Regions from separate parts of the Herpetosiphon gulosus genome, predicted to be linked through region 1. Evidence: riboswitches for the same ligand, from Rfam matches in the RefSeq annotation. Region 1 holds a riboswitch; the other holds the start of a gene.
What was found. A riboswitch is a leader RNA that binds a small molecule or an ion and turns the genes downstream of it on or off. The one in region 1 is predicted to bind S-adenosylmethionine.
Positions count from the first base shown of each region.

Region 1 (5,964 bases):
CAGTGCGATTTGCCTGCGAGTGTTGCAGGCTAGTGCAACCAGCGGCGTGGCTCGCTCGTTTTGGGTGCTCGAACTGGTTCATGATCTGCTAGAGCAATTTAGCCCTGATCCGTATGTCCAAGCCTTGATTGTGCGCAGCTACCTCGATTATTGGATTGCCCAGGTGGTGGGTGATCGTGCGGCCTTTATTCAAGGCTTGGAGCAGCATTACGAGCGCCAAGCAGCGGTAATTCGCCAGCGTTTGGGCAGCTTGCGCCACAACCAGCTGTATCCATTATTTGCTGATTGGCGCGAACATCTGCGCAGCCATTTTGCCGATTTGCAGACAGCTGAAGCCAATCAGCACTTGCAATCGAGCGTAACAGCGCATTTTCAGCGCTATCAAGCTGAACTGCCAACCATTTTGGCCGAATATCCACTGACTGGCTTGCTCTTTGTGCCCAATTATCTACATTTGGTGCAAAATCGTTTGGGCTTGAGCGTGATGCAAGAGATCCAATTGCTGTATATGCTCTATCGAGTACAAATTGCTGAACTCGATGTTGCGCCAACCAGCGTGCCATTGATTCTAGAGCCACGCTAGCACTTTATATCGCTTTTGATATCGCTTAGCCTCTCGTTTTACGGGAGGCTACATTGTTTAATTGAGCCAGCTGAATACCCTATTGAAGGAGGAAGCGATGGCTCCAGTATTGGTCGTAGAACATCTGCAAAAACACTATGGCAACCATAAAGCAGTCAAAGATGTTTCATTCAGTGTTGAGGCTGGGGAGATTTTTGGGATTGTTGGCCCGAACGGGGCCGGAAAAACGTCATCGGTGGAATGTATTATTGGCCTACGCCCGGCAACTGCTGGCACGATTCAGCTTTTGGGTCGCGATTTGAAGCAGCATGGCCCATATATTCGCAGCAAAATTGGCGTGCAATTGCAACAAGCGACTTTGCCTGATCGCCTGACGGTGGCCGAAGCACTCCAACTGTTTGGTTCGTTTTATCCCCAAGCACGGCCTTGGCAAAAAGTGCTCGAAGAATGGGGCTTGGCTGAACAAGCCAAAACGGCATTTGCCAATCTTTCTGGTGGTCAGAAACAGCGTTTGTTTATCGCGCTTAGCCTAATCCACGACCCCGAAATTGTTTTTCTCGATGAATTGACGACCGGTCTCGATCCGCAAGCACGGCGGATTACCTGGAATTTAATTCAAGATGTGCGCAAGCGTGGCAAAACTGTGGTTTTGGTCACCCACTTTATGGAAGAAGTTGAGCGTTTATGCGACCGAATTGCCGTAATTGATCAAGGCACAGTGATTGCGCTCGATACACCAGATCGTATGATTGCGGCCTATCAACATGATTTGCGCCAACAACCAGTGCCCAGCCGCGACTTGCCGCACCCCGAACGAGTAACTTTTGAAGATGTCTTTTTACGCTTGATCGGCCAGCCCGCCCATTAATCGCATTTAACAGTTGATTGGCATGCCCTCACCCCCTGACCCCCTCTCCCGCACGCGAGGCGAGGGAGAATCCTCATCAAGGGTAGAACACCCCTCTCCCGCGGCAGTGGGCGAGGGGCTAGGGGTGAGGGAACCTATCAACCATTACAGCTTTTCAGGAGGAAGTATGCACGCTTTTTGGCAAATTGTACGAACTGAATTGCGCTTGATGGGGCGTGATCTGACCAACCTCAGTTTTATTGTCTTTTTTCCAGCGGTGATGGCCTTGGTTTTGGGTTTACAAATGCCGGCTGGCCCGAGTCAAACCGCCAATGCCTTGATGATGTTGGCGTTTGGCCCGATGATTTTTGGCATTATGGCGTTCCCGATGAGCTTGGTCAATTATCGTGAGCGTGGCATGTTGCGGCGCTTACAAATTACCCCAATCTCGCCGTTGCGCTATTTGTTGGCTCAAGCCTTGGTTGGCTTGTTGTTGGTATTGCTAGGCGGCTTGGTTGTCTTAATTCTCAGCGTGGTCGTTTTAAAATTGCCGCTGCCTGCCAACCCGCTTGGCTTGATTGCGAGCTTTTTGGTTGGGGCAATTGCCTTTTCAGCCTTGGGAGCTTTGCTTGGCAGCCGCATTCGTAACACCCGCAGCATTCAAGTTGTCAGCATTTTGGTATTTGGAGCGATGGCGGTGGTGCTGGTTTCGAGCACAACCAGCCAATCGGGCCTGCTTCAACAAATTGGGGCTTGGGTGCCTGCACGCCATTTAGTGCAATTAATCGAAGCAAATTGGTTGGGATCAAGTTTCAATATTTGGCCAAGTTTGGCGATCTTGGCGGTGTTGACCGTGGTCAGTCTTGGCTCGGCAACCAAACTCTTTCGCTGGGAATAGACCAGTAGCAAGCCCTAAACCCATTCCTGTGTTGATGAGCTAGGAATGGGTTTTTGATTGTTTAGTGAGATTGTTAAGTAACTTGAAATTGATTCTTGACAATTCTGTTTAACTATGTTATAAATAGCCCATACAAATAAATATCACTTGCGTAACTCATCCAGAGGGGTGGAGGGATCGGCCCTATGAAACCCCGGCAACCGCAGGCAGCAATGCTTGGACTGGTGCTAAGTCCGACAGAATCATTCTGGAAGATGAGGGGCGGCGCACAAACCTATCTTTCGATGGTTACTTACAGCCTCTCATCAACTGATGAGAGGTTTTTTTGTTCATAGGCGTTGTAGCCTGGGTCGCAATGGCGCGAATCGGAACAACCGTAGCATTGAAGATTATATACAAGGAGTCCTGATCATGGCAGACGAAGTACAATTCACCCGATTCGAAACCTTAGCGCTCCACGGTGGTCAAAAACCAGATCCAACCACTGGTTCGCGGGCTGTGCCAATTTACCAAACCACCTCGTATGCCTTTCGGGATACCGACCATGCTGCGGCGCTGTTCTCATTGGCCGAGCCTGGTAACATTTATACGCGGATTATGAACCCGACCAATGATGTGTTTGAGCAACGTTTGGCTTTGCTTGAAGGTGGGATTGGCGCTCTGGCTCTTGCATCAGGCCAAGCAGCCGAAACCTTCGCGATTTTGAACGTCGCTGAAGCTGGCGATAACATCGTTTCAGCAACCAACTTGTATGGTGGCACTTATAACTTGTTCCACCACACCTTGCCACGTTGGGGCGTGCAAACCCGCTTCGTCGATGCCAGCGACCCCGAAAATTTCCGCGCTGCGGTTGATGAACGCACCAAGGCCTTCTACTTGGAAAGCATTGGCAATCCCAAGTTGCAAATTCCTGATTTTGAAAAGATTGCCCAAATTGCCCATGAAGTTGGCGTGCCGTTGATTGTTGATAACACCGCTGCAACCCCATTCTTGTTGCGGCCAATCGAGCACGGCGCAGATATCGTAGTGCACTCAGCAACCAAATTTATTGGTGGCCATGGCACGACGATTGGTGGGGTAATTGTTGATGCAGGCAAGTTCGATTGGGCTGCTAGCGGTCGCTTTACCCAATACACCACGCCTGATCAATCGTATCACGGCTTGCGCTTTGCCGATTTGGGCGCACCAGCCTACATTCTCAAAGCTCGGGTGCAATTGCTGCGCGACTTTGGTTCATGTCTCAGCCCATTCAACTCGTTCTTGCTGTTGCAAGGCTTGGAAACCCTGCACCTACGCTTGGAACGCCACGTGCAAAATGCTGCGGCTGTGGCCAAGTTCTTAACTGAACATAAGAATGTCGAATGGGTCAACTACCCAGGTTTGCCCGGCCACCCATCATATGAATTGGCGCAAAAATATCTGCCTAAGGGTGCTGGTGCCTTGGTTGGCTTCGGGCTTAAAGGTGGTTTGGCTGCTGGTCGGAGCTTTATCGACAAGTTGCAATTGTTCTCGCACTTGGCCAACATCGGCGACTCGAAGTCGTTGGCGATTCACCCAGCGACCACAACTCACCAACAATTGACCGACGAAGAACGTTTGGCAACTGGCGTGACCGCCGATTATGTTCGCTTGTCAGTGGGTACGGAAGCCATCGACGATATTCTCGCCGATTTGGAACAAGCCCTTGCGTAATCGCTTAGTGCCAGCAGTGAGAGTGTGTTGACACTGCTGCATGTCAGGGAGTTGCGACCCTAACCGAAATTGTACGGGTGGATGCTCACCTGCTGTTGAGCATCCACAGACCAAGGAGTTCCCGATGTCGCATAATCATGATTTACTCAAGCCTTTACGCTCGGCTCATGGTGAGTTCGTTACAACCGTTCTTGCCCAGGCCAAAGCGGCAAATCCTGCACCGTTAGTTGAACAATTGGTAGCCCACAATCGCTGGGCTGTGGCACAACTCCGCGCCGTGCCACAGCGAGCTGGAGCAATGCCCCCTGCTTCTGGCACCATGGCTGATGTTAGTGGAATGCTAGCCGAATTGGCTGCGAGCTGTGCAGATTTGGGGGCGGCTGTCCGCGATTTACCAGCGGAAGCAGTTGAGTGCGGTTCAAGCATGGTCGATGCGATCATCGGGTACTATCACGAACAAACCGCCCGCTTGCGCCAAGGAGGTACGCGGCTATGACCGATACCGTCACCTTGGGCGATGTGCCGGCCGTTACCCAACCTGCTTGGGGACGGTCGGTTGGTTTTGTAACGCCCCAAGTGCAAATCTTCACTGAGCCGTTTCGCACTGCGAGCGGCGCTTTGATTCCAGCACCATGGCAACTAAGCTATGAAACCTATGGCAAACTCAATGCCGATCGCTCAAATGTGATTTTGCTGTGCCATGCGCTTTCGGGCGATGCTCATGCTGCTGGTCGCTATAGTGTTCACGATAGCAAGGCTGGTTGGTGCGAACCCTTTATTGGCCCTGGCCGTGCCTTTGATACTGAGCGCTATTTCGTGATTTGCTCAAATATTTTGGGTGGTTGTGGCGGCTCAACTGGGCCATCATCGTTGCACCCTCACACCGGAACCCACTGGGGCAGCCGTTTTCCAATCTTGACGATTGGCGATATGGTGGCGGCCCAAGTACGATTGCTTGATGCTCTAGGTATCGAACGTTTGCTGGCGGTGGCTGGTGGCTCACTTGGTGGCATGCAAGCGCTCGAATGGGCAGCGAGCTGGGGTGATCGGGTGCGCGGGGTGATTGCTTTGGCTACTACCGCACGTTCCTCGGCCATGGCTATGGCCTTGAGTGCCGCTGGTCGCCAGGCGATTGTTAGTGATCCCGATTGGCGTGGTGGCGATTATTATGGTACGGCTGGCCCAGTCAATGGCTTAGCCACCGCCCGCCGAATCGGCCATATCAGCTATTTGAGTGCTGAAGCCTTAGAAGAAAAATTTGATCGGCGCTGGCAGCACGAAGCCTCGCCACAATGGAGCCATCAGCCCGAATTTGCGGTCGAGAGCTATCTCGATTATCAAGGCCGAGCGTTTGTGCAGCGCTTTGATGCCAACAGCTATCTGGTAATTTCGCGAGCAATGGATTATTTTGATTTGGCTCAGCGAGCTGGTGGTTTGGCCACAGCGTTTGCCAACACCCAAGCGCGATTTTTCGTGGCGACATGGAGCAGCGATTGGCTCTACCCTGAGCGTGATGGTGAGCTTATTCGTCAAGCGGCGCAGGCAGCGGGACGAGCAGTTGTGCATTATCCGTTTCATAGCACCAAAGGCCATGATGCCTTTTTGCTTGAGGACGCTCAACTAACCCCGCCATTGATCGATTGGCTTGCCAGTTTAAGCGCCTAAAATAATCAACGCCCCGCAATTGCGGGGCGTTTTTGCTTGGAGATGGATGCTTACTTAGCGACTACCAAGGATGCGGACGGCCCGTTCGCGTAATTTATCGGCCAATTGCGTCGCATTCGGGCGACCAACCAACAAACGAATTGACTCCTCGAATGCGCTGATTGCGGCATGAACTTGCTCGTTGGAAGCGTTATTGGCGGTTGGCTCGATGCCAACTCGACGATAAGCCTCGGAGAGCAAGACACTCGCTGAATTCCCTAAAGCTCCACGGGCCATCTC
Region 1 covers NZ_BAABRU010000004.1:19,670-25,633, reverse strand. Annotated here, with positions in the region: gene ABEB26_RS05865 (lantibiotic dehydratase C-terminal domain-containing protein) at 1-583, shown strand, start outside; gene ABEB26_RS05860 (ABC transporter ATP-binding protein) at 681-1,451, shown strand; gene ABEB26_RS05855 (ABC transporter permease) at 1,618-2,328, shown strand; SAM riboswitch class I at 2,482-2,589, shown strand; gene ABEB26_RS05850 (homocysteine synthase) at 2,740-4,020, shown strand; gene ABEB26_RS05845 (hypothetical protein) at 4,145-4,516, shown strand; gene metX (homoserine O-acetyltransferase MetX) at 4,513-5,685, shown strand; gene ABEB26_RS05835 (DUF4388 domain-containing protein) at 5,740-5,964, opposite strand, start outside.

Region 2 (5,964 bases), on a different contig from region 1:
CAGATGGGGTTCGTGTGAAAGCCCGCCACCAACCCAAACGTTGTAGCCTAGCACAACCTCGCCATCAATTTCCTTGCGTCCGGGGGTGAACGAAAGGTCGTTGATTGGTGCTTGGGTCGCATCAAGTCCGCCACCAGCCACGGAAACTTTATACTTGCGGGGCAAGTTTGAGTAATCGGTGTTATACGCAAAGTGCTCGTCGAGTGCCTTGAAAAATGGCCGTGGATCGATCCACTCATCGGCAGCAATCCCAGCGACTGGACTACTCACAACGTTGCGCGGCACATCACCACAAGCCTCAATCGACGAAAGGCCAACGCTTTCCAAGGTTTCAAATACGGTTGGAATATCGCGCAAGGCAATCGTATGCAATTGGAAGGTTTGGCGGGTGGTAATTTCGACCCGACCAGGCGCAACAGTTTCTGCCAATTGTACAATTGCATCAGCTTGATCAGCGGTCATGATTCCGCCAGGTAAGCGCACCCGCAACATGAAAAAGCCATCTTTGGGCTTATCGTGATACAAACCATACCATTTGAAACGGTTCATATCGCTTTCGGTAACTTCATTGATATCGCCACTTTGGGCGTAGCGATAAATATCTTCAAGTACCGCCAAGCCATCTTTTTCAAGTTTTTGCAGTTCGACTGGGTTTAGTTTTGGGGTTGTAGCAGTCATGCGCCCTCCTCAACGGCGGCAACCGTCGGTAGATAGCCAAGTTCTTCCAATGTGTTAACAATGCGGGCAACGCTAGCATCGAGCGATTCGGCGTGGCTTGGAATCACCACCTCAGGATTGGTTGGTGGTTCATATGGGTCGGAGACCCCAGTGAAATGGGGAATTTCGCCAGCCAACGCCTTGGCATACAAGCCTTTGACATCGCGGTCGATACAAACTTCCAATGGGCAATCGATATAGACTTCGACAAAACGAGCGGTGCTGGCGCGAATTTCCTCGCGGGTTTGGCGATAGGGCGAGATAGCGGCGGCAATTGCCACTCCGCCATGGCGCGAAACCAAATCACAAACCCAACCGATGCGCCGCACATTGGTATCGCGATCTTCCTTCGAGAAGCCCAAACCTTTGCTCAAATGGGTGCGCACAACATCGCCATCAAGCACCTCGACCCGTTGGTCGCGTTCGCGCAGCACCTCGGCCAAAGCCGCCGCTATCGTCGATTTGCCTGCGCCTGATAAACCAGTAAACCAGATAATATATCCCTGACTCATAGAAAATCCTTTATGGGAAGGGTGAAAGATAAGGGATGAAGGATGAATTCATTCCTATATTGTCGATGCTGTTTGTTCCCTTACCCCCCGCCCCTCTCCCACTGCGGCGGGAGAAGGGAGTGCTGTCGGATCGGTTCCCCCTCGCCTGCTGGGCGGGAGAGGGGGCTAGGGGGTGAGGGATGTTCTATGCTCTATGTTCTATGTTCTTTAACTCAATTCACGCAGCGATCAATTCTTCGATAACTTCACGGCGGCTGAACTCAGGTGGTGGCAATTCGCCGCGTGACAAGAGCGCCCGCACGGCAGTGCCACTCAAAATAACGTGGTGTTCGTTGGAGTGTGGGCAGGTTTTGGCCGAGGCCATCGCGCCACAGCGTTGGCAGTAGAAGGTATGTTCAAAGAACAACGGCGTAATGCCTAAAGCTGCTGGATCAAATTCGTTGAAAATATATTGGGCATCGTAGGTGCCGTAGTAACTGCCAACCCCAGCGTGGTCGCGGCCAACAATGAAGTGGGTGCAACCATAGTTTTTGCGATTCAAGGCATGGAAAATCGCTTCGCGTGGGCCAGCATAGCGCATTGGCGCAGGGAAAACTCCCAGCAATACCCGATTGGCGGGGTAGTATTCACGCAGCAAGCGCTCGTAGGAACGCACGCGGGCTGGCGCTGGCACATCATCGCTTTTGGTTGTGCCAACTAAGGGGTGTAGCAACAAGCCATCGACGACTTCTAAGGCACATTTTTGAATATATTCGTGAGCGCGGTGAACCGGATTGCGGGTTTGGAAGCCCACGACTGTGCGCCAGCCAGCATCGCTGATCGATTGGCGCACTTCTTGGGGAGTACGTGGCAAGTGTGGAAATGCCCCTTGCTCAACCTGCAACAACCAAATTGCCCCGCCAACCCGCCAGCGTGGGGCGGCATATAAACGGGCAACACCTGGGTGAGCGCCATCGGTTGTGCGATACACGTGTTGGGCTTCGTGTTCAACATCCACTGGGAAAATATCTTCAACTTCGAGCACTGCCAAAATCGTACCTTGTTCATCAGTTAATGCAACTGGCTGATCAAGCACCAAATCGTAGGCTTGATCTTCGGTAATTGGCAAGGTAATCGGAATCGACCAGGGCAAGCCATTTTTGAGGTGCATAGTTTCGACGACCGCCTTATAATCGTGGCGATTCAAGAAACCAGTTAAGGGGCTATACGAACCAATCCCAATCATCAAGAGATCGGCGCGATGTGGCTCATCGAGCACAATTCGTGGCAAATCTTGGGCCGATTGCAACAAATTTTCGCGTAAAAGACCGCTAGGAATCCGATTGACCAACGTACCGCCGTGAGGCAAGATTAATGATGGAACAGCCATTGAAGCACACCCTCGAACATATAATAGCAGCTAGCATAAAGTGGCACCTTTATGCTAATCAACATTGATTACACATAACATAACGAACAAATCGAATTTTAGATATGGAGTCCACACTCGGTTTTGTTGAAGCCAGCCCAGCGCCCGCTGCGTGGGTCACCGTTCACAGGGTGGCTTGTACAAGTGTGACATCCGAGGCTGGTGTAGCCTTGATCCAACAATGGGTTATAAGGAACACCATTGGCATGAATGTAGCGCCAAATATCGCGCTCCGTCCATAAGGCTAAGGGGCAAATTTTAACCAATTGATGTTTTTCATTCCAAGAAACTACTGGAGTATTTGCCCGTGTGCTGCTTTGGTCGCGCCGCAGCGCAGTTAACCAAGCATCGTAGGGAGCCAGCACATCTTTGAGCGGCTCGACCTTGCGTAGTTTGCAGCACAAATCGGGGTTGTTGCCCCAAAGTTCGGGGCCGTGGGTGGCGGCTTGTTCAGCCACAGTTTGGCGTGGGCGCGAATATTGCACCGTAATGCCATAATGCTTTTCAATTTGCTCAACCAAAGCGTAGGTTTCGCTGAACAGCAAGCCTGTGTCGAGCACCAGCACTGGCAAGTTTGGCTCAATTTTGAGCGCAATATCGAGCAACACCATGCCAGATGAACCGCCAAACGAACACGTCAGGGCTAGATTAGGAAAATAGTGATCGATAGCCCAACGCACAATTGCTTGAGGAGTTTGGCTCGTTAATTGAGTATCGAGTGCTGTCAGAGCCTCACGGCTTGGCAGGGTTGCGTGCATGACCATAAAAAAAACCTCATCTGTATATTGGGCAGACGAGGAGTAGGGATCGTGGCATGACTGTCACGGGCTACTGCTCATCTGTCAGACATCACTGTCGGAATTAGCACCTTAAACTTAACTGATCAGGTTAAGGATGGTTGCTGGGGCTTCGTCGGGCCGATCCCTCCGCCCCTCTGGATGAGTGCAACGGGTTTAGTTTTTTAAGCTGTGAGGAATATAACATACTTGATAAACAAAGTCAAGAATTATTCTATCGTATTTTAGTCAAGATTTGGAGTATACTTAATTACGGATGAGTTCAACGGGCGATTTAGCCCATTCTAATGGTCAATTTTAATTTGCCTAGCTCTCTAGCTAGCAACGATAGCAATCAAGGATAGTTAACTGAATGACTCAACAATATGCTTTGGCGACCCTCGGCGGGGGCTGTTTTTGGTGCTTAGAAGCGGTCTTTGATGATCTGCAAGGCATCATCAGGGTTGAATCGGGCTATGCTGGCGGCCATGTTGCCAACCCAACCTATGAGGAAATTTGCGGCAAAAAAACTGGCCATGCCGAAGTGGTGCGCTTAACCTATGATCCCAGCGTGATTAATTTCAGCCAAATTTTGGATGTCTTTTTTACCATCCATGATCCAACCACGCTTAATCGGCAAGGCTACGATGTTGGGCCACAATATCGCTCGGCGATCTTTTATCATGATCCTGAGCAAAAAGCGGTGGCTGAGCAAACGATTGCCGGATTAAATGCCAGCGGTCAATGGTCTGACCCGATTGTGACTGAAGTAACACCAATTAACAATTACTACGAAGCCGAAGATTATCACCAAGAATATTTTGCCCATAATCCCTTCCAACCATATTGTATGGCAGTCGTTTCGCCCAAGGTGCAGAAATTTCGCAAGGAATTTAGCAAGCAGCGGAAATCGTAGAATAAGGATGAAGGATGAAATCGTTCGTGGAATTTGTGAAATTCGTGGCTAAAAACGTCTCTTCGCGCTCTTGGCGGTTTCATTCCCCGTAGGGTTTCTGCCTGCGCTTTGTAGACGACAATCTTGATCCATTATTAAATACAAACAGGGTTGGTATACCCCATATACCAGCCCTGTTTGTATGTTCCCGACTCTCCCACAAACTAATGCATATGGCTACCTTCTGAGCAGTAGAATACAAGTATTGACGCTATCCGCCTAGATACTTGTCTAGGGTTGTGTTGCCTTGATTTATAGGAAGCTTGACATTGATGCAAGGGCTTGCTACCATCAAAAAAGTTACTTTCTCCTTGAAAAAGGATATTGTTCTATGACAAACACCAAGGATCGTGCCAGTCAAATTAATGCAAGTTTTATTGAGGCTGCCGAAAGTATCCGTATTCAACGCAAACGCCGCTTCGAAGATCAACTTTGGCATACCAAGCAAAAAAAGCAGGCTAATCCATTTAGTCAACAAGCGATTTGGGCCGAATACCCAACCTATAAACGGCTCTTGGAGCAACGGGCCAAAAATCAAGTAGCTGAACATGTGGTGCGGGGAATTGCGAGCATCTTGGAATGCCCAATTCATGAGCGCAATCATCTATTGCGTAGCGCTGGCTATGCTGAAGATCCAGATATTCTGAGCGGCGCTGCCCTAACTGCTCAACTGGCGCAATATCAAAGCTTACTAGATATTTTGCTTTATCCAGCCTTTTTAGTCAATCAAGTTTGGGATGTATTAGCGATTAACCAATTAATGGAGCCAGTATTTCAGCAATTTTTGGGCATTAGTTTTGATGCAATTCCGCATGCGCATCGCAATATCTTGCATTTAATGTTCGATCCAGTCAATTATTCGGCTCGCAGGCTTCTAAATAAAGGTGGTTTACAATGGGAGCGCGTTGCCCGCAGTTACGTCTATAGCTTTCAACAAGCCAATCGCACATGTCTGTTTGAACCATGGTATCAGGCAAAAGTGGCTAATTTGATGCAACTCCCCGATTTTGTCACAATTTGGCAGAGCATCGACCCAACTACCAAAGCCCACGATATGCTGAGCCAAACCCAAACCGATAATTTGGTCTATGGCTTGCGCACGATTTATATTAGCGAATCAGACACCTACACCTACCCACGAATTCATGCCTATGTCGATGCAATCGGCACTAAACCCGATTAATCTTAAACATCTCCTTGATTTGAAAAATATACATATATAGATTAATATAATACCGTGAATTGTGTTAGTTATTTGGAGGTTCAAATGCCATATCGTCGGGTCAGCCGGTGGCTTTGTTTGGGTTTATTGCTCTTTAGTAGTATGTTAGTACCATCCTCCACTATTTTTGCTAATGATCCAAATGAAATTGCCGAAGAGGATATAATTCCAGATGCATCGAGTGCTTGTCCGGTTACCAAAAGCATCGATATAGCAATGTATCGTAATACACCAACTGAACAGTATTGGAGTTCTGATGATATTTATACGGTTGGTTGTTTAAAAAATTCGGCAATTAAAGTTAAACCTCCTTATTGTATGTCAATTAGGGTCCGTTTGTTGACCAAGAACATTGAGCCACCACAAACGGTTTA
Region 2 covers NZ_BAABRU010000008.1:103,985-109,948, forward strand. Annotated here, with positions in the region: gene ABEB26_RS12550 (nitrite/sulfite reductase) at 1-678, opposite strand, end outside; gene cysC (adenylyl-sulfate kinase) at 675-1,229, opposite strand; gene sat (sulfate adenylyltransferase) at 1,447-2,598, opposite strand; gene ABEB26_RS12565 (phosphoadenylyl-sulfate reductase) at 2,697-3,401, opposite strand; SAM riboswitch class I at 3,470-3,582, opposite strand; gene msrA (peptide-methionine (S)-S-oxide reductase MsrA) at 3,787-4,329, shown strand; gene ABEB26_RS12575 (MmyB family transcriptional regulator) at 4,700-5,551, shown strand; gene ABEB26_RS12580 (hypothetical protein) at 5,636-5,964, shown strand, end outside.
Region 2: it holds a riboswitch for S-adenosylmethionine, as region 1 does, so the genes downstream of both, ABEB26_RS12565 (phosphoadenylyl-sulfate reductase) here and ABEB26_RS05850 (homocysteine synthase) in region 1, are expected to answer to the same signal.